2 regions of the Pseudomonas sp. App30 genome follow, and region 2 is predicted to be linked to the other one. Evidence: predicted binding sites of a transcription regulator. Region 2 holds the regulator's gene; the other holds the start of a gene.
The links. Region 2 encodes sigma-54, which starts transcription at its own class of promoters, with help from an activator protein. Its sites were predicted from a motif close to ANTGGCATNNANNTTGCTNT; they were not measured.
Positions count from the first base shown of each region.

Region 1: the regulator sigma-54 is predicted to act here: its motif matches at 5,524-5,543, upstream of flgB (flagellar basal body rod protein FlgB).

Region 1 covers NZ_CP133165.1:2,115,739-2,125,915, reverse strand. Annotated here, with positions in the region: gene RAM80_RS09665 (MFS transporter) at 1-702, shown strand, start outside; gene RAM80_RS09660 (flagellar brake protein) at 764-1,510, opposite strand; gene RAM80_RS09655 (flagella synthesis protein FlgN) at 1,592-2,059, opposite strand; gene flgM (flagellar biosynthesis anti-sigma factor FlgM) at 2,111-2,443, opposite strand; gene flgA (flagellar basal body P-ring formation chaperone FlgA) at 2,593-3,345, opposite strand; gene RAM80_RS09640 (chemotaxis protein CheV) at 3,421-4,347, shown strand; gene cheR (protein-glutamate O-methyltransferase CheR) at 4,400-5,227, shown strand; gene flgB (flagellar basal body rod protein FlgB) at 5,588-5,995, shown strand; gene flgC (flagellar basal body rod protein FlgC) at 5,999-6,445, shown strand; gene RAM80_RS09620 (flagellar hook assembly protein FlgD) at 6,461-7,162, shown strand; gene flgE (flagellar hook protein FlgE) at 7,190-8,497, shown strand; gene RAM80_RS09610 (flagellar basal body rod protein FlgF) at 8,862-9,602, shown strand; gene flgG (flagellar basal-body rod protein FlgG) at 9,651-10,177, shown strand, end outside.
Region 2 covers NZ_CP133165.1:2,728,174-2,738,350, reverse strand. Annotated here, with positions in the region: gene tldD (metalloprotease TldD) at 1-138, shown strand, start outside; gene yjgA (ribosome biogenesis factor YjgA) at 236-757, opposite strand; gene pmbA (metalloprotease PmbA) at 867-2,213, shown strand; gene RAM80_RS12660 (FagA protein) at 2,413-2,808, shown strand; gene RAM80_RS12655 (class II fumarate hydratase) at 2,801-4,177, shown strand; gene RAM80_RS12650 (hypothetical protein) at 4,208-4,639, shown strand; gene RAM80_RS12645 (superoxide dismutase) at 4,641-5,252, shown strand; gene RAM80_RS12640 (HPr family phosphocarrier protein) at 5,886-6,161, opposite strand; gene rapZ (RNase adapter RapZ) at 6,178-7,035, opposite strand; gene ptsN (PTS IIA-like nitrogen regulatory protein PtsN) at 7,038-7,502, opposite strand; gene hpf (ribosome hibernation-promoting factor, HPF/YfiA family) at 7,515-7,823, opposite strand; gene RAM80_RS12620 (RNA polymerase factor sigma-54) at 7,935-9,431, opposite strand; gene lptB (LPS export ABC transporter ATP-binding protein) at 9,603-10,177, opposite strand, start outside.

The DNA of each region.
Region 1 (10,177 bases), 610 kb from region 2:
AGCACCGAGCAGGTCGGCCTGTTCATGGGCTGTTGCATCTTTGCCGGGCTGTTGGTGCAGTGGCCGCTGGGCTGGCTGTCCGACCGCTACGACCGCGCCGTGCTGATCCGCACCTTCGCCTTCTGCCTGGCCATTGCCGCGTTGCCGCTGGCCATAATGCCCAGCGTGCCCCTGGAAGTGCTGTTCGGCGTCGGCTTCCTGGTGTCGCTGCTGCAGTTCTGCCTGTACCCGCTGGCCAACGCCTTCTCCAACGACCACGTCGAGCCTGACCGCCGTGTCTCGCTGACGGCCATGCTGCTGGTGACCTACGGCGTGGGCGCCAGTGTCGGGCCGTTGGCGGCCGGCGTGCTGATGAAGTCGTTCGGCAGCCACATGCTCTATGCGTTCTTCAGCTTCTTTGCCTTCGTGCTGGTGTGGCGTATCCGGCCCAAGGCCGTCACCAACCTGCACCAGGTGGACGACGCGCCGCTGCATCACGTGGCCATGCCGGACAGCATGACCAGTTCGCCGCTGGTGGCCGCCCTGGACCCACGGGTGGACGAGCAGTCGGTGCACGACCAGATGCACGTCAGCAACGAGCACACGCCCGAAGCGCCGGTGGACGTCCAGGTCGAGCCTATGGCCGATGAGCTGGACGAGGCCGCGGAGATGGGTGACGGCAAGAAGGTGGTAGGCCGCAGCCTGAGCGAAGAAGAGCAATAAGGCGGCGCAACAAAAAAGGCCCGGTATTCAATACCGGGCCTTTTTTCATGGGGCGATCAACTCAGTAATCGTCCTTGTCGAACCGCCGCGCCTCGCGCTGCAGGTCGAACACGAAGCGCTCTACCTGGCGCTGCACCAGCCCGGTCATGTTATGGAAGCGCATGCCGGCGAACGTGGTGTTGATGCGCTCCTCGAAGTGCAGGTGGCGCAGCTCGACCGGAGCGGTCATCTTGCCGAACGGCAGGTTGGCCACGAAGCGGTCATACACCTGGCCCAGCTGCAGGCGCTCGGAGATGTCGCCTTCAAAACGCAGCTTGCAGCCGGTGGCGGAGATGTCCAGCAACTTGCCGACGAACTCGCCCTTGAGCTTCTCGCCGGCAATCTCGACGTCCACCAGGTGGGCCAGCTTGAGCGCGGCACGGAAGGCATTGCGGCGCTGGTGGTAGACCACCTCGGTCGGCAGCGGACCGTGGTACACGCGGCCGCCGTCGTTCTCGTCGATGGTCAGGACGTCGTTGACGTCCCAGGCGATGCGCACGCCATCATGGAAGCCTTCCACCTTGAAAGGCTCGCCGGCGGCGAGGAATTTCTCGCCGTCGCGCGGGATCATCTCGTCGAACGCCAGGACATTGCTGTCCTTGTCCAGTTCGACCAGGTAGGTCTGGAAGCGCTGGCTGCGCTCATGAAAGGTGATGATCAAAGGATCATGGCTCTGCAGCAGCGCACGCAGGTTGGCGGCGATTTCCAGGGGCGTTGTCAGCACCTTGGGGGGCTGCGGAGCGTCTTCCGCGTTTGTGGCATTGAACACGGTTTATCAATCTCCAGGCAAAAAACGACACACGCAGGTGCTGGCTTTATGGCAGCATGTTCCACGCCTTGGTAAGGAAGGTCAAGCCTGACTAAGCGGACGAGGCTTGGCCAGTTTTGACGTGGAGCCTCGGGCATCATAAAGCGAGGGGGTTTCACCGCCCATGAGAATGCGCATCTGGTTGGCGGTGGTGAGTTGTTGCAGGCGAATCAGCTTGCCGTTCTGCTCATTCACTGCCTGGCAGTCGGCCAGCAGCCCCGTGAGCAGATCGCCCCGAGCCAGGAGGTCGGCTCCAAGGTGCGTGTGTTGGGCCAGGATTTCCAGGCCATTACGGTCAGCGGTCAACTTGAGATTGAGCAGTATCTCGGTGCGTTTACGGCCATGCTGTTCGAGCAGAACGATCAACGACTGTTTTTGCGCCAGGATATTTTCCAGCAGCGGCATGTCGCGGCCGTGCAGGGCCAGCGACTCTTGCTGGAGCAGGGCGAGCAGTTGCTGCGCCGGAGCAATATCTTCTTCAATCAACAGCAGTAGGTTTCTGTCGTGCATGGCTGGCTCTGGTATTCAAGCGTCCAGAAGCCTCGGCGCAGGGCGGGGGCCCTAGCGCTGGGCTTCGAAATTTAGCAGTTTGCTGGCTACGCGGCTGCTATCCACTTTATAGCTGCCATCGGCAACAGCGGCTTTCAACTGCGCCACGCGGGCACTGTCGACAGTCGGCTGGTCGCGCAGCTTGTCAGTGACTTTCTGCAACTGCTGAGCCTCGGAACTCAGGTGTACGGATTCCCCGCCGCTGGCGCTGCCAGTGGACGCAGTGGTGGCCGCGGACGTGTCGGTGCTCACCGATGTATCGGTGGCGGTGTCCTTGGTGCCGCTCGTACGTGTCGAGGTCGACACCTGCGAGGAACTGTTCAAACGACTGAAGTCGATAACCATAATGAAAAACCTCTGGGTATTTGGACGCTTGCCTTGTTTTCGGCCAAACCCCGAATAACTTTAGGCACTTTGATACAAAGCGCCGATGCGCCAGAACTGGGGGCTGCGATGCTCCCAGTCTAGGAAAATACGCCGCGAACCGCCAGCGTTTACATAGCCACTTCCACCTGGCCTGGGCCGGTGACGCGGGCCTTGATCACGCGGTTGGAGTTCAGGTTGCGCACCCGGATCTGCTCGCTCATGGCTCCTTTTGACAGGGCCTCACCGGGCATTTTCACCGCCAAGGTGCCGGTGGTGGCGGTGATCACCACGTTGTCGCCTTTCTTGATGGTGTCAGGCGCTTCCACGTGGGCCGGGCTCAATACCTGGTCGTTTACCGTTGGTCGGAGAAGCTTCTGGCCCACTGCCTGATCCAGTGCCGTCAGGTAGCCCTGGGGCAGCAGCCCGACGTCGCGTTCGCGCATGGCCACGTCGCCGTCCTCGATGACGCTGTCGCGCTTGAGCGGGCGGGTGGTGATCACCACGTCGCGGAACAGCTTCACCTGGGCGGGCACGAACACCGTCCAGGGCGAGCTGCCGTCACAGCGCACGCGCACCGACACGCGGCCTATAGGTGTGGCAGGGCTTTGCAGCGCCGCTGTCAATTCCTTGTCGCATAGCCCCATGCGCAGGCGCGGGTCAAGCGGGTTGACCTGTATCTCGTAGCGACCTTCGGTCTGGCTGGTTGCCAGATAATCTTCTACGGTGAACTCAAGAAAACCCTGGGTGGTACCGATAAGCTGCTCAGGAGTTGTGAACTCTTCGGCCTGGGAGGCACCGCCGAATCCAAAAATGCACAACACGGCGAATCCGCAGAGTAGTCTCTGTGCCATGCGTCGGGAAAATGTCGTTTTTGCGTTCATACATTACAAAAAGCAAGGGTCGTGCCGACTCAATGTTCAGGTACGATCCACGCGAAGGTTTAAGGAGTCACGGGCATGGCTGGTGTAATGGATTCGGTGAACCAGCGCACTCAACTGGTAGGGCAGAACCGCCTGGAACTGTTGTTGTTCCGGCTCAACGGTTCGCAGCTGTATGGCATCAACGTGTTCAAGGTGCGGGAGGTGCTGCAATGCCCGAACCTGACCGTGATGCCCAAGTCCAGCCCGGTAGTGCGCGGTGTGGCGAATATTCGTGGGGCGACCATCCCGATCCTCGATCTGGCAATGGCAACCGGTGCGCCCGGTCTGCAGGACATCAAGAACACCTTCGTGATCATCACGGAGTACAACACCAAGATCCAGGGCTTCCTGGTGCACTCGGTAGAGCGCATCGTCAACATGAACTGGGAAGAGATTCATCCGCCACCCAAGGGCACGGGTCGTGATCATTACCTCACGGCCGTGACTCGGGTGGACAACAAGCTCGTCGAAATCATCGATGTGGAGAAAATCCTAGCGGAAGTGGCGCCCACCTCCGAATCGATTTCCGTCGGCGTGGTGGATGAGGAAACCCAGCACAAGGCGGTGTCGCTGCGGGTGTTGACCGTGGATGACTCGTCGGTGGCGCGCAAGCAGGTGACCCGTTGCCTGCAGACCGTGGGCGTGGAAGTGGTGGCATTGAACGACGGGCGGCAGGCGCTGGATTACCTGCGTAAGCTGGTGGATGAAGGCAAGCATCCCGAGGAAGAATTCCTCATGATGATCTCCGACATCGAAATGCCCGAGATGGACGGCTATACCTTGACTGCGGAGATCCGCAGCGACCCACGCATGAAGAACCTGCACATCACCCTGCATACTTCCCTGTCGGGGGTGTTCAACCAGGCGATGGTGAAGAAGGTGGGGGCAGACGACTTCCTAGCCAAGTTCCGGCCGGATGACCTGGCCCAGCGCGTGGTTGACCGGATCAAGGCAGCAGGCTAACGCCCGGGGCATAATGCCCCAGGCACGAACGACGATTTGAGAGGCGGCACCATTGTCTACGGGTAATTTGGATTTCGAACAGTTCCGGGTCTTCCTGGAAAAAGCCTGTGGCATTCTGTTGGGCGAGAATAAGCAATATCTTGTTTCCAGCCGTCTCAACAAGCTGATGGAACAGCAGGGCATCAAGTCCCTGGGCGAGTTGGTGCAGCGCATCCAGACCCAGCCGCGCAGTGGCCTGCGCGAGCAGGTGGTGGACGCCATGACCACCAACGAAACCCTGTGGTTTCGCGATACCTACCCCTTCGAGGTGATGAAGAACAAGGTCATCCCCGAGTTCGTCAAGAACGCGCCGGGCCAGCGCCTGCGCATCTGGTCGGCGGCCTGCTCGTCGGGCCAGGAGCCCTATTCGCTGTCCATGACCATCGACGAGTTCGAGCGTACCAACCTGGGCCAGCTCAAGGCCGGTGCGCAGATCGTCGCCACCGACCTGTCCGGTTCCATGCTCACCAACTGCAAGAGCGGCGAGTACGACAGCCTGGCCATCGGCCGCGGCCTGTCGGCGGACCGCCTGCAGCGCTACTTCGACACCAAGGGCCCTGGCCGTTGGGCGGTGAAGGCGCCGATTCGCAGCCGCGTGGAGTTCCGCTCGTTCAACCTGCTGGACAGCTACGCGGCGCTGGGCAAGTTCGACGTGGTGTTCTGCCGCAACGTGCTGATCTACTTCTCCGCCCAGGTGAAGAAAGACATCCTGATGCGCATCCATGGCACCCTCAAGCCCGGTGGCTACCTGTTCCTTGGCGCGTCCGAGGCGCTGAACGGCCTGCCGGACCATTACCAGATGGTCCAGTGCAGCCCGGGCATCATCTACCAGGCGAAATAACGCAAAGGCCCTTCGGGGCCTTTGTTGTTTTTGGCGTTTGGGGTGGGGACGCAGCCTTCGGCAGCTGCTACATACTGTGGGAGCTGGCTTGCCAGCGAGCTGTTGAGGCTCTGAAAACTCGCTGGCAAGCCAGCTCCCACAAAGACAGTTGCCGCTACGGGGTGGTGTTCCGGGCCATGCAAAGCGGCAATCGGGTATTGCCGCTTTGTTGGCACCCAGCGGAACCCGCTTGCCGCTTTTCTGGCATTGCCGCTTGCCACTTTCCCCAAACCCCAGCAAAACCGGGCCTCGCGCAGTTTGGCACGGGCCTTGCTATCTCTCTGTCACCAACATCCGGTCCGCCGTTTAAAGGTTTCCACCATGAGCATCAGTTTCGACAAAGCGCTGGGCATCCACGAGCAGGCACTGGCGTTCCGCGCCCAGCGCGCCGAAGTGCTGGCCAACAACCTGGCCAACGCCGACACGCCCAACTACAAGGCGCGTGACCTGGACTTTGCCGCCGTGCTGCAGGCCGAAGGCGACAAGCGCCAGAACGGCACGTTCGAGCTGGAGCGGACCAACGACAAGCACATCGAGGCCGAAGGCCTGAGCATGGGTGACCAGCAATTGCTGTACCGCACCCCCAGCTCGCCCTCGCTGGACCAGAACACCGTGGACGCGCAGGTGGAACAAGCCAACTACGCGCAGAACTCGGTGAACTTCCAGGCCAGCTTCACCCTGCTCAACGCCAAATTCAAAGGGCTGGTGTCAGCCATCCGTGGGGAGTGATTCATGTCTCTAGCCAGCGTTTTCAACATTGCCGGTACCGGCATGAGTGCCCAGACCACTCGCCTGAACACCGTCGCCAGTAACATCGCCAACGCCGAGACCGTCTCGTCGAGCATCGACCAGACCTACCGCGCGCGCCACCCGGTGTTCGCCACCGTGTTCGACCAGACCCAATCCACCGGCGACAGCGGCTCGCTGTTCCAGGACCAGGACGCCGCCGGCAGCGGTGTGCAGGTGTCGGGCGTGGTCGAGGACCAGAGCAACCTGGAAGCTCGCTACGAGCCCAAGAACCCGGCGGCCAACAAAGACGGCTACGTGTACTACCCGAACGTCAACGTGGTGGAGGAGATGGCCGACATGATCTCCGCCAGCCGTTCGTTCCAGACCAACGCGGACATCATGAATACCGCGAAAACCATGATGCAGAAAGTCCTGACCCTGGGTCAGTGATAGGGGCGCAAGAACATGACCACAACAACTGACAGCACCTCGGCTTCGTCCGTCCTGACGTCACTGCAGAAAACCACCAGTACCACCGACAGCTCCACCGGTACCGCGGGCAGTGCGCTGGGCAAGGACGCGTTCCTGCAACTGCTGGTTACCCAGATGCAGAACCAGAACCCCCTGGACCCACAGGACAACAGCGAATTCGTTTCGCAGCTGGCCCAGTTCAGCAGCCTGGAAAGCATGCAGAGCCTCAACGACTCGGTGAGCACCATCCTCACCTCGTACCAGTCGTCCCAGGCCCTGCAGGCGTCCTCGCTGGTCGGCCACTCGGTCATCGTCACCGGCACCACCGCCGACGTCGACACCAGCAAGGGCCTGACCGGCTCGGTGAACCTGACCGGTTCCAGCACCAGCAACACCATTGGCGTCTACAACAGTGACGGCACCCTGGTGCGTACCCTCGACGAGGGCACCCAGTCGGCCGGCACCTACAGCTTCACCTGGGATGGCAAGGATGGCGACGGCAACACCGCGGCCTCCGGCAACTACACCTTCAAGGCGGTTGCCACCATCGACGGTACCTCGACAGTCATGACCACCAACCTGCCGACCACGGTCAACAGCGTGACCATGGCCACCACCAGCGGCGGTGAAATGACGCTGAACCTGGCAACGGGCTCCAGTGTTGCCCTGTCTGCTGTCCAAACCATCGGAATTTAATGCCGGCTACGGCGCAGGAGTGAAAACATGTCTTTCAACGTCGGCCTCAGTGGCCTGGCAGCAGCCAACAAAGCCCTGGACGTCACCGGCAACAACATTGCCAACGTCGCCACCACCGGTTTCAAATCGTCGCGCACCGAATTCGCCGACCAGTATGCCCAGTCCATCCGTGGCACCTCGGGCAAGACCACCGTCGGTAGCGGCGTGACCACTGCCGCCGTGTCGCAGCAGTTCACCCAGGGCAACATCGAGTCCACCGGCAACAGCCTGGACATGGCCATCAACGGCAACGGTTTCTTCGTGCTCAGCGACAACGGCTCGAAGCTGTACACCCGTGCCGGTGCCTTCTACAGCGACAAGTCCGGCAACATCGTCGATGCCAGCGGCAACAACCTGCAGGGCTACACCACTGACTCCACCGGCAAGCTGACCTCGGGCGTGCTGTCGAACCTGGCCATCGACACGTCCAACCTGGCGCCCAAGGCGACCAGCAGCATCTCGGAAACCGTCAACCTGAACTCCAGTGCGACCGCCCCGACCGTCAGCCCGTTCACTGCCTCGAACACCAGCAGCTACAACTACACCTTCAACACCGACGTCTATGACAGCCAGGGCAACGCCCACCAGCTGAACCAGTACTTCGTGAAGGATGACACGTCGAACAGCTGGACCATGTACACCACCATCGACGGCGTCAACCCGACCGACCCGACGTCCACCACGCCGCTGGCCAACCCGGTCACGTTCAACTCCGACGGTTCGTACAGCTACACCGCCGGCGCCGTGACCGGTGGCCTGACCGTGAACGACGACGGTACCTTCAGCCTCGCCGGCTGGGTGCCTGCTGCCGAGCAGAGCGACGGTACCTACGCCTCCAACGGTGCTTCCGCTACCGCGAATATCACCCTGGACATGTCCAACCTGACCCAGTACAACGCCACCTCGGCCACGACTGCCAAGGACCAGGACGGCTACGCCACCGGCGAACTGTCGGCCCTGTCGGTGAGCGACACCGGCCAGCTGACCGCTACCTTCACCAACGGCAAGACCAACGTCATCGGCCAGGTGGCCCTGGCCAACTTCGCCAACGTGCAGGGCCTGAGCCCGGCTGGTGGCACCGACTGGCGTGAAACCTACGCCTCGGGCGTGCCGGTGATCGGCACCCCTAGCAGCGGCACCATGGGTTCGCTGAGCGCCTCGTCGCTGGAAGACTCCAACGTCGACCTGACCGCTGAGCTGGTGAACCTGATCAAGGCGCAGTCCAACTACCAGGCCAACGCCAAGACCATCTCCACCGAAAGCACCATCATGCAGACCACTATCCAGATGACTTGATAGTTGTCGGCAGCACTACAAAGCCCGGGCCCAAAGCCCGGGTTTTTTTGTGCCCGCTCCCCCGTAGCAGCTGCCGAAGGCGGCGTCGCATACGCCTCGGTGTTTCAGGCGAAGTTGCGGCGTCAACGACGCGGCCTGCGGCCGCTGCTACAGGGGAGCGGCTCCGGTTTTCTGGCGCCCCTTGCCGCCAACCGGCAGCCACGCGCCGTTTTTCCGACTCGGCCGGGGGCAGGGCAGGGCGCCAACCCCGGCAATCACCCTGTAACACCGGGCACACAAAGGCTTTTCCAACCTTGGCCCGCTTGTTGCTATATCCCATTCAGAACAGTGGTCGGCGGCATTCGCCCGTCATGGGAGACATACCTTGGACAAAATGCTTTACGTGGCTACGAGCGGGGCCAATCAGAACTCATTGGCCATGAAGGCTCACGCCAACAACCTGGCCAACGTTTCCACCAACGGCTTCCAGCGCGACCTCGAGCAGGCCCGCTCCATGCCGGTGTTTGGCGACGTATACGCCTCGCGCGCCTACGCCATGACCGAAAACCCCGGCACCGATTTCACCCCCGGCGCCATGGTGGCAACCGGCCGTGACCTGGACGTGGCCGCCGACGGCGACAGCTACATCGCCGTGCAATCGCCCGACGGCAGCGAGGGCTATGTGCGCATGGCCAGCATGAACGTCGACGCCCTGGGCGTGCTGCGCGACGGCAATGGTTTGCCGGTCATGGGCAACGGCGGTCCGATTGCCGTGCCGCCCCAGCAGCAGATCGAGGTGGGCGCCGACGGCACCATCAGCGTTCGCTCCATGGGCCAGGGCCCGGAAGTGATGGCCCAGGTGGACCGCATCAAGCTGGTCAAGCCCGACCCGCGCAACCTGGTCAAGGGCACCGACGGCTTGCTGCACACCAAGGACGGCCAACCGGCCGCGGCCGACGCCACCTCCAGCGTGACCTCCGGCTTCCTGCAGGCCAGCAACGTCAACGCCGTGGAAGAGATGACCTCGGTGCTGGCCCTGTCCAAGCAATTCGAACTGCACATCAAGATGATGACCACCGCCAAGGAGGACGATGAGTCCATGGCGCGGGTCTTGCAGAACACCTGATAAATGACTGGGCGCGGCGAAAAACAGGCGCGCACTTAGGAGAACAGAATGCTTCCGGCACTATACGTCAGCAAGACCGGTCTGGCCGCTCAGGACATGAACCTGACGACCATTTCCAACAACCTGGCCAACGTCTCGACCACCGGCTTCAAGGCCGACCGCGCCGAGTTCCAGGACCTGCTGTACCAGACCAAGCGCCAGCCAGGTGCCAACTCCACCACCGACACCGAGCTGCCGTCGGGCCTGCAGCTGGGTACCGGCGTGCGCATCGTCGGCACCCAGAAGAACTTCACCGCCGGCAGCCTGGCCACCACTGACCAGCCGCTGGACATGGCCATCAACGGCCGTGGTTTCTTCCAGATCACCCAGCCGGACGGCACCACCGCGTACACCCGCGACGGTACTTTCCACCTGGACTCCAACGGCCAGATCGTGACCGCCAGCGGCAACGCCCTGAACCCGGCCATCGTGGTACCGACCAACGCCCAGACCTTCACCGTGGGCACCGACGGCACCGTGTCGATCACCACCGCCACCAGCGCCACCTCGACCGTGATCGGCAACCTGCAGACCGC
Region 2 (10,177 bases):
GTATCGATGGTCGGCAACGACCTGTCGCTGGACAGCGGCGTGGGTACGTGCGGGAAGGACGGGCAGTCGGTGCCGGTGGGCGTTGGCCAGCCGACGCTGAAGATTGACGCGATTACCGTGGGTGGCACAGGCGCTTAAGTGAAACATGTTGTGGGAGCTGGCTTGCCAGCGAGCTTTTCGGGTGCTCAGAAGCTCGCTGGCAAGCCAGCTCCCACAACAGCTGGCGGTCGAATGATCAGCGCAAGCCGCGCTGCACTTCGTCCAGCTCGCGGATGTACTTGAAGATTTTACGCGTGGCCGCTGGCGGTTTGTTCTGCGCGGTCTCGTGCTGGGCCTGGCGGATCAGCTGGCGCAGGTGCTGGCGGTCGGCGTCGGGGTATTCGCCAACGAATTTCTCCAGCACCTCGTCGGTGCCCGAGACCAGACGGTCGCGCCAGCGCTCCAGGTTGTGGAAACGCTCGTTGTACTGGCGCGTGGAGGCATCGAGTTGATCGAGCAGTTGCAGGATCGCATCAGTGTCCTGGTCGCGCATCAGCCGGCCAATGAACAGGATGTGCCGCTTGCGCGCGATGTTCGCGGTGTGCTTTGGCGCGTCGGCCAGGGCACGGCGCAAACCGTCGGTCAGGGGCAGCTTGGCCAGTACATCGGCCTTGAGTGTGGTCAGGCGCTCACCGAGGTCAACCAGCGCGTGCAGCTCGCGTTTGACCTGAGATTTGCTTTTTCCCTCGTCGAGGGAGTCGTCGTAAGAATCAACCATGGGGGCAGTCCGCTAATAAACGCCGCCATGATAACCAGTCAGGGGCCGCTTGTCCGGCCCGGTCGTAGCTTGACCCCCTGATGACAGCAGAATTTGAGTGGAGAACACCATGAACGCAATTCAAAGCGTCGGTCCCGCGGCACTGCCGGCCCTGCAGGAACAGGTCGAGCAGATCGTCGCCGAAGCCAAGCGCCAGGGCGCCAGCGCCTGTGAAGTGGCGGTGTCGCTGGAGCAGGGGCTGTCGACCTCGGTGCGCCAGCGCGAAGTGGAAACCGTGGAGTTCAACCGCGACCAGGGCTTTGGCATCACCCTGTACGTGGGCCAGCGCAAGGGCTCGGCCAGCACTTCGGCCAGCGGCCCGGACGCCATTCGCGAAACCGTGGCGGCGGCCCTGGCCATTGCCAAGCACACCTCCGAAGACGAAGCCTCGGGCCTGGCCGACGCCGCCCTGATGGCGCGCGAGCAGCCGGACTTCGACCTGTACCACGCCTGGGACATCAGCCCGGAGCAGGCCATCGAGCGCGCCTTGGCGTGCGAAGCCGCGGCGTTCGACGCTGATCCACGCATTCTCAACGCAGATGGCACCACCCTCAGCAGCCACCAGGGCTGCCGCGTGTACGGCAACAGCCACGGTTTCATCGGTGGCTACGCCTCGACCCGCCACAGCCTCAGCTGCGTGATGATTGCCGAGGCAGATGGCCAGATGCAGCGCGACTACTGGTATGACGTCAACCGCCAGGGCGAGCTGCTGCAGGACCCGGCGCTGATCGGCCAGCGCGCCGCGCAACGTGCCGCCGGTCGCCTGGGTGCACGCCCGGTGCCTACCTGCGAAGTGCCGGTGCTGTTCAGCGCCGAGCTGGCGGGCGGGCTGTTCGGCAGCTTCCTGTCGGCCGTGAGCGGCGGCAACCTGTACCGCAAGTCGTCGTTCCTGGAAGGCGCCATGGGCCAGACCCTGTTCCCCGAGTGGCTGACCCTGGACGAGCGTCCGCACCTGCAGCGTGCCCTGGGCAGCGCCGCGTTCGACGGCGACGGCCTAGCCACCTATGCCAAGCCGTTCGTCGAAAACGGCCGGTTGGTGTCTTACGTGCTCAGCACCTACTCGGGCCGCAAGCTGGGCATGCCGAGCACCGCCAACGCCGGCGGCGTGCACAACCTGTTCGTCACCCATGGCGACCAGGACCAGGCTGCGCTGATCAAGCAGATGGGCCGCGGCCTGCTGGTGACCGAGCTGATGGGCCATGGCCTGAACATGGTGACCGGTGACTATTCCCGTGGCGCGGCGGGTTTCTGGGTCGAGAATGGCGAGATCCAGTTCCCCGTGCAGGAAGTGACCATTGCCGGCAACATGAAGGACATGTTCCGCCAGATCGTCGCCGTTGGCAGCGACCTGGAGCTGCGCAGCAATGTGCGCACCGGTTCCGTGCTGATCGAACGCATGACCGTGGCCGGCAGCTGATCCTTACCCCCGTAGCAGCGGCCGCAGGCCGCGTCTACAGGCGATGCGGTGTTGCCCCCTGACGCAGCCTTCGGCAGCTGCTACGGGGATTCGAGCAAAGGCGTGACGCTTTAGGGCGTCACGCCTTTTTTGTTTGTGCTTGTTTTGATTCTCAATATCAATTAATAATAAATATCATTATCGCCATGAGGCCGCGTCGATGAAGTCCGCCGTTCAAGAGCAGTCCTACCTGGAAAACTGGCGCTGGTTAAGCCGGCAGATCCGCTGCGCATTGACGCCGAACGACCCGCGCATCATCGAGGACTACATGGCCGAAGGCCGTTTCCTCATCAGTTGTGGCGCCGCCTCGGCCTGGACCGTGGCCCGCACCTGCTTCCGCCTGCTGCTGGACACCGCCGCCGACCCGGCCCTGCCGTGGCACTGGCGCTGCCTGTGCCTGGACCAGGCCTACCGCCCGCTACGCGACATGCGCCTGGCCGCGCGCACCCCCGAACACCTGCAACTGTGGCACCAGCATGGCCGGCAACTGGCCGTGTGCACGCTGCTGCCATCGATTTCCTTTTCCGATCTGCTGCAAGGACATCCCGATGAGTAATACCCGAATCGAGCGTGACAGCATGGGCGAACTGCAGGTGCCGGAGGCGGCCCTGTACGGTGCCCAGACCCAGCGCGCGGTGAACAACTTCCCGATCAGCGGGCAACCCATGCCCACCCAGTTCATTCGCGCGCTCGTGCTGGCCAAGGCCGCCGCAGCCAAGGCCAACGTCGAGCTCGAGCAAATCAGCGCCGCCCAGGGCGACGCCATCGTCCAGGCCTGCCAGCAGCTGCTAGCCGAAGACTTCATGCAGCACTTCCCGGTGGACATTTTCCAGACCGGCTCGGGCACCAGCTCGAACATGAACGCCAACGAAGTGATCGCCACCCTGGCCACCCGTCGCCTGGGCGCCACGGTCAACGCCAATGACCACGTCAACTGTGGCCAGAGCAGCAACGACATCATCCCCACCACCATTCACGTCAGCGCCGCCCTGGCGCTGCACGAGCAACTGCTGCCGGCGCTGGAGCACCTGGTGCAGGTGATCGAGCAGAAAGCCGGGCAGGTGCACGCCTACGTCAAGACCGGCCGCACCCACCTGATGGACGCCATGCCGGTGCGCATGAGCCAGGTGCTCAATGGCTGGGCGGCGCAGATCCGCGCCAACATCGGCCACCTGCGCGGCCTGTTGCCCAGCCTGCAATCGCTGGCCCAGGGCGGCACGGCGGTAGGCACCGGGATCAACGCGCACCCACAGTTCGCCAAGCGTTTCAGCCACCAGCTGAGCCTGTTGACCGGCGTGGAGTTCACCCAGGGTCAGAACCTGTTCGCCCTGATCGGCTCCCAGGACACCGCCGTGGCCGTGTCCGGCCAGCTGAAAGGCGCCGCCGTGTCGCTGATGAAGATCGCCAACGACCTGCGCTGGATGAACTCCGGCCCACTGGCAGGCCTGGGCGAGATCGAGCTGGAAGGCCTGCAGCCGGGCTCCTCGATCATGCCGGGCAAGGTCAACCCGGTGATTCCGGAGGCCACTGCCATGGTCGCGGCCCAGGTCATCGGCAATGACACCACCATCGCCATCGCCGGCCAGTCGGGCAACTTCGAGCTCAACGTGATGCTGCCCATCGTCGCGCAAAACCTGCTGTCGAGCATCGAGCTGATGGCCAACGCCAGCCGCCTGCTGGCCGACAAGGCCATTGCCAGCTTCAAGGTCAACGAAGCCAAGCTCAAGGAAGCGCTGTCGCGCAACCCGATCCTGGTCACCGCGCTGAACCCGATCATCGGCTACCAAAAGGCCGCCGAAATCGCCAAGACCGCCTACAAGGAAGGCCGCCCGATCATTGATGTGGCGCTGGAGCACACGGACCTGTCACGCAGCCAGCTGGAAACCCTGCTGGACCCGGAAAAGCTCACCGCCGGCGGCATCTGAGCCGCTGTTCTATCGCTTCGGAGGCACACCATGCAGCACTGGAAACGCACCATCGAAATGGCCAACGCCTGCTTCGCCCGCGGTGACTTGGTCGATGCGCGGGAGTTGTACCTGCAGGCCCTCGCGCTGGCCCAGGTGCTGTTCGAACGCTGGGCGGATGTCGACGAAGCGGTGGCGGCGTGCGTGATTTCCCATCACAACCTGGCCGACCTGCACCTGCGCCTGATGCAGCCGGAGGAGAGCGCCGAGTACCTGTGCGCCATCCACCAGCGCCTGTTGCAGGCCGCCCAAGACCCGCGCCTTACCCCGGCGCTGCGTGAGGCAGCGCTGCGCCACAGCAGCAAGACCTACGCCGAGTTGCTGGCCTTCATCAGCGAATACGGCGAATACCCGCGCACCAGCCGGCTGTTGTTCGGCCAGGAAACCCGGGGCCGCGCGGCCCCCCAACACGGAGTCCATTGAAATGCCCTATACCTTGCCTGCGCTGCCCTACGCCTACGATGCCCTGGAACCGCACATCGACGCGGCCACCATGGAAATCCACTACACCAAGCACCATCAGACCTACATCAACAACCTCAACGCCGCCGTCGAAGGCACCGAGTACGCGGAGTGGCCGATCGACAAGCTGGTCGGCAGCGTCAAGCATTTGCCCGAGAAGTTGCAGCCGGCGGTGGTCAACCAGGGTGGCGGGCACGCTAACCACTCGCTGTTCTGGGACGTGATGGCGCCCAAGGGCGGCGGCCAGCCCCAAGGCAGCGTGGCTGAAGCCATTGACAAGCAGTTGGGCGGTTTCGACGCGTTCAAGGAGGCCTTCACCAAGGCAGCGCTGACCCGCTTTGGCAGCGGCTGGGCATGGCTGAGCGTGACCCCGCAGAAGCAACTGGTGGTGGAAAGCAGCGGCAACCAGGACAGCCCGCTGATGCACGGCAACACGCCGATCCTGGGCCTGGACGTGTGGGAACACGCCTACTACCTGAAGTACCAGAACCGTCGCCCTGAATACATCAATGCCTTCTACAACGTGGTCAACTGGGCCGAGGTAGAGCGGCGCTACAAGGCAGCGCTGGCTTGAATCGGCGCCTGCTGCTGACCCGGCTGCGGCTGATCCTGGGCAGCGCCCTGCTGTTGGCGGGCGCGGCCATCATCATCACCGAAGCCCTGGCGCGCTTCGCGCCACTCCTGTAGCAGCGGCCGCCAGGCCGCGTCCGCGGCGTGCCCCGGGACGCGGCCTGGCGGCCGCTGCTACGGGGGTGTGGTAGGTAACAAAATCTCACGGAAATGTCGTCGCAGATCAGCCAGCTAGGTGGGATGATTTTTCGCTCTTTGCAGCGTGACAGTCGGGAGTGATGCGAAACGTGATTACAAAGAAATTCTCAGAGCTCGAAGCAGCGATGTCGGTGGAGGCGAGGGCGAGGGCAGAGACGCTTTTCCAGCGGCAGTTGGTGGTGATGCTGAGGCGCCAGCGATATCGTGCCAAGCGGGCTATTAAACGTCGAATGGCCGGCCAGCTATTGCCGATGTCTTTGGCTGCCGTGTAGCCGCTGCCGCCAGGCTGCGCTGGTCCTCATGTACGCTAGAGATCTCCAGCGAGGGGCGGGGCCAGCGCAGCCTTCGGCAGCGGCTACGCAGATCAGTGTCTCGGCGATAATGCCCAACAAAAAGCCCGGCACTTGGCCGGGCTTTTTGTTGGGGTGGGGCAGGGCGGTCATTCGCCTTCGTCGAACTTGTTGTTGATCAGCTCGACGATCGCCGCCATGGCTTCGTCCTGTTCCTCGCCTTCGGTGGACAGGTACACCTGGGTACCTTTGCCGGCGGCCAGCATCATGACGGCCATGATGCTCTTGCCGTCGATCATGCTGTCGGCGTTGCGGCCGATGCGGACCTGGCAGTTGCCGAAGCGGCCGGCGACGCCGACGAACTTGGCGGCCGCGCGGGCGTGCAGGCCAAGCTTGTTGATGATTTCGATTTCACGAGCAGGCATCGCGGTGGGGATCCTTTCAACTGAGGTCGCGGTGGCGAACCTGGACATTCTTGAGCGTCTGCTGCAGGGCCTGGCCAAGGCGTTCGGTCAGGTAGACCGAGCGATGGTGCCCGCCGGTGCAGCCGATGGCAATGGTGACGTAGGCGCGGTTGCTGGCGGCGAAGCGCGGCAACCACTTGAGCAGGTAGCTTGAGATGTCCTGGTACATCTCCTCGACGTCGGGCTGCGCGGCCAGGTAGTCGATGACCGGTTGCTCCAGGCCTGAATGGTCGCGAAGTTCCGGCTTCCAATAGGGGTTGGGCAGGCAGCGCACGTCGAACACCAGGTCGGCGTCCACCGGCATGCCACGCTTGAAACCAAATGATTCCACCAGGAACGCCGTGCCCGGCTCCGGCTTGTTCAGCAGGCGCAGCTTGAGCGAGTCGCGCAGCTGGTACAGGTTCAGGTGGGTGGTGTTGATCTTCAGGTCAGCCAGGTCGGCGATCGGGCTGAGCAGGTCGGTTTCCACCCGGATGGCTTCGGCCAGCGAACGGCTGGCGTTGCTCAGCGGGTGGCGGCGGCGGGTCTCGGAGAAGCGCTTGAGCAGGGTTTCTTCGTCGGCGTCCAGGTACAGCACGTCGCACTGGATGTGCTTGTCGCGGGCTTCCTGCAGCAGTTGCGGAAAACGCGACAGGTCGCTGGGCAGGTTGCGCGCATCGATGGACACGGCTACCAGCGGCTGGGCCAGCTCGGTGCGGATCAGGGCGCGCTCGGCCAGTTCCGGCAGCAGGCCGGCCGGCAGGTTGTCGATGCAGTAGAAACCGTTGTCTTCCAGCACGTCCAGCGCGGTGCTTTTGCCCGAGCCGGAACGGCCGCTGACGATGATCAGGCGCATGGTCAATGACCTTTCTGTTCGTCCAGCACAACCTGATAGAGGGCATCGCTGCTTTTCGCCGAGCGCAGGCGCTCGCGCACGTCGGCGCGGTCGAGCATGCCGGCGATCTGGCTCAGCAACGCCAGGTGTTCATTGGTCGCCTCCTGGGGGACCAGGAGCACGAAGACCAGGTCGACCGGGGCGCCGTCGATGGCGTCGTAGTCGATCTTGTTCTCCAGGTGCAGCAGGGCGCTGATCGGCGTGGTGCAGCCAACCAGGCGGCAATGGGGGATGGCAATACCGTTGCCAAAACCGGTCGAGCCCAGTTTTTCGCGGGCGACCAGGCTTTCGAACACTACCTGCATCTCAAGGCCCGGGACTTCCCGGGCGATGAGGGTGGCGATGTGTTCGAGTACTTTCTTCTTGCTGCCGCCCGGCGCGTTCACGAGGGAACGGCCGGGGGTCAGGATGTTTTCAAGTCGGATCATGAGGGGGGAGTGTCAGCGGGCGGTCTGGCCTTGCAGCAGACTCTGCTGTTTTTCCTTATGCTTTTTGAGTTGGCGGTCGAGCTTGTCGGTCAGCAGGTCGATGGCCGCGTACATATCATCATGTTCCGCGTTTGCCACGACTTCGCCACCGGGTACGCGCAGGGTGGCCTCGATTTTCTGTTTCAGCTTCTCGACCTCCATGATGACCTGCACGTTGGTGATCTTGTCGAAATGGCGCTCCAATCGGTCGAGTTTCTCACCGATGTAAGTGCGCATGGCGTCGGTCACAACCAGTTGATGTCCACTGATGTTGACTTGCATACCGCTTTCTCCTTATTGCCAGTGCATAAAGAGACAGGTTGGTTAACCTGCCACTGGAACGCTGTGGCACATCCGGCAAGCCCACTGGCAGCGCGTTGGCGCTGCCAGGATTCACATCAGCCGCTTGCGTTCGCTGGACGGCGCGATCCCTAGGGATTCACGGTACTTGGCGACAGTGCGGCGGGCTACCTGGATGCCTTGTGCCTCCAGTAAACCAGCGATCTTGCTGTCACTCAATGGCTTTTTCTGATTTTCCGCGGCAACCAGTTTCTTGATGATCGCGCGGATCGCCGTGGACGAGCATTCTCCGCCCTCGGAGGTGCTGACGTGGCTGGAGAAAAAGTATTTCAGCTCGTAGATGCCGCGCGGGGTGTGCATGTATTTCTGCGTGGTCACCCGCGAAATGGTCGACTCGTGCATGCCCACCGCCTCGGCGATGTCGTGCAGCACCAGCGGCTTCATGGCCTCGTCGCCGTAGTCGAGGAAACCGCGCTGGTGCTCGACGATCTGGCTGGCGACCTTCATCAGGGTCTCGTTGCGGCTCTGCAGGCTCTTGATGAACCAGCGCGCCTCCTGCAACTGGTTGCGCATGAAGGTGTTGTCGGCGCTGGTGTCGGCGCGGCGCACGAAGCCGGCGTACTGCGGGTTGACGCGCAGGCGCGGTACGGCTTCCTGGTTCAGCTCCACCAGCCAGCGCTCGTTGTCCTTGCGCACGATGACGTCGGGCACCACGTACTCGGCTTCGCTGGACTCGATCTGCGAGCCAGGGCGCGGGTTGAGGCTTTGCACCAGTTCAATGACCTGGCGCAGCTCGTCTTCCTTGAGCTTCATGCGGCGCATCAGCTGGCTGTAGTCGCGGCTGCCCAGCAGGTCGATGTAGTCGGCCACCAGGCGCTGGGCCTCACTGAGCCACGGCGTGCGCGGGGGCATCTGGCGCAGTTGCAGCAGCAGGCATTCGCTGAGGTCGCGGGCGCCGATGCCGGCGGGCTCGAACTGCTGGATGCGGTGCAGCACGGCTTCCACTTCGTCCAGCTCGATGTCCAGCTCCGGGTCGAAGGAGTCGCAGATCTCCTGCAGCGTCTCGTCCAGGTAGCCCTGGTTGTTGATGCAGTCGATCAGGGTGACCGCGATCAGGCGATCGGTGTCGGACATGGGCGCCAGGTTGAGTTGCCACAGCAGATGGCTCTGCAGGCTTTCGCCGGCCGACGTGCGGGTGGTGAAGTCCCATTCGTCGTCATCGTTGCTGGGCAGGCTGCTGGCGCTGGTCTGGTAGATGTCTTCCCAGGCGGTGTCGACGGGAAGCTCGTTGGGAATGCGCTCGCTCCACTCGCCGTCTTCGAGGTTGTCGACGGTGGGGGCGGAGGTTTCCTGGTAGCTGGGCTCCTGGATTTCCGGCGTGACCTGTTGCTCGGCCTTGTCGGCCATGGGGTCGCTGTTGTCGAAGTCGTCGCCTTCTTCCTGGCGTTCGAGCATCGGATTGGATTCCAGGGCCTCCTGGATTTCCTGTTGGAGGTCCAGGGTGGAGAGCTGGAGGAGGCGGATGGCCTGTTGCAACTGCGGTGTCATCGTCAGTTGCTGGCCCATTCTTAGGACGAGCGATGGTTTCATGGCAGGGGCTTAACACCTTATTCGCCGGCGCAAAGCGCCATCCACTACGGGCGCCGAGGCTCTCGGCTTTTGTCGTAAGCAAATTATATGCCTGAAACCGAAGTGTTTGCCTAGAGCGACACCGCAATTAATTCGCGGCGCGCCCCGGGCAACCAGCCAAACACCTCGCCGTTACAGGCGGAACTCGTGGCCGAGGTAAACCTCTTTCACCAGTTGGTTTGCCAGGATGGTCTCGGCATCGCCTTCGGCGATCAGCTGGCCATCGTTGACGATGTAAGCGGTTTCACAGATATCCAGGGTCTCGCGAACGTTGTGGTCGGTGATCAACACGCCGATGCCCTTGTTCTTGAGGTGATGAATGATCTGCTTGATGTCGCCGACCGAGATCGGGTCGACACCGGCAAAGGGTTCGTCCAGCAGGATGAACTTGGGCGCGGTCGCCAGCGCGCGGGCAATTTCCACCCGGCGCCGCTCGCCGCCCGACAGGCTCATGCCCAGGTTGTCGCGGATGTGCGTGATGTGGAACTCCTGCAGCAGGCTTTCCAGCTCCTTCACGCGGCCGGCCTTGTCCAGCTCCGGGCGGGTTTCCAGGATGGCCATGATGTTGTCGGAGACCGACAGCTTGCGGAAGATCGAGGCTTCCTGCGGCAGGTAGCCGATGCCCGAGCGAGCGCGACCGTGCATGGGCTGGTGGCTCACGTCCAGGTCGTCGATCAGCACGCGGCCCTGATCGGCGCGCACCAGGC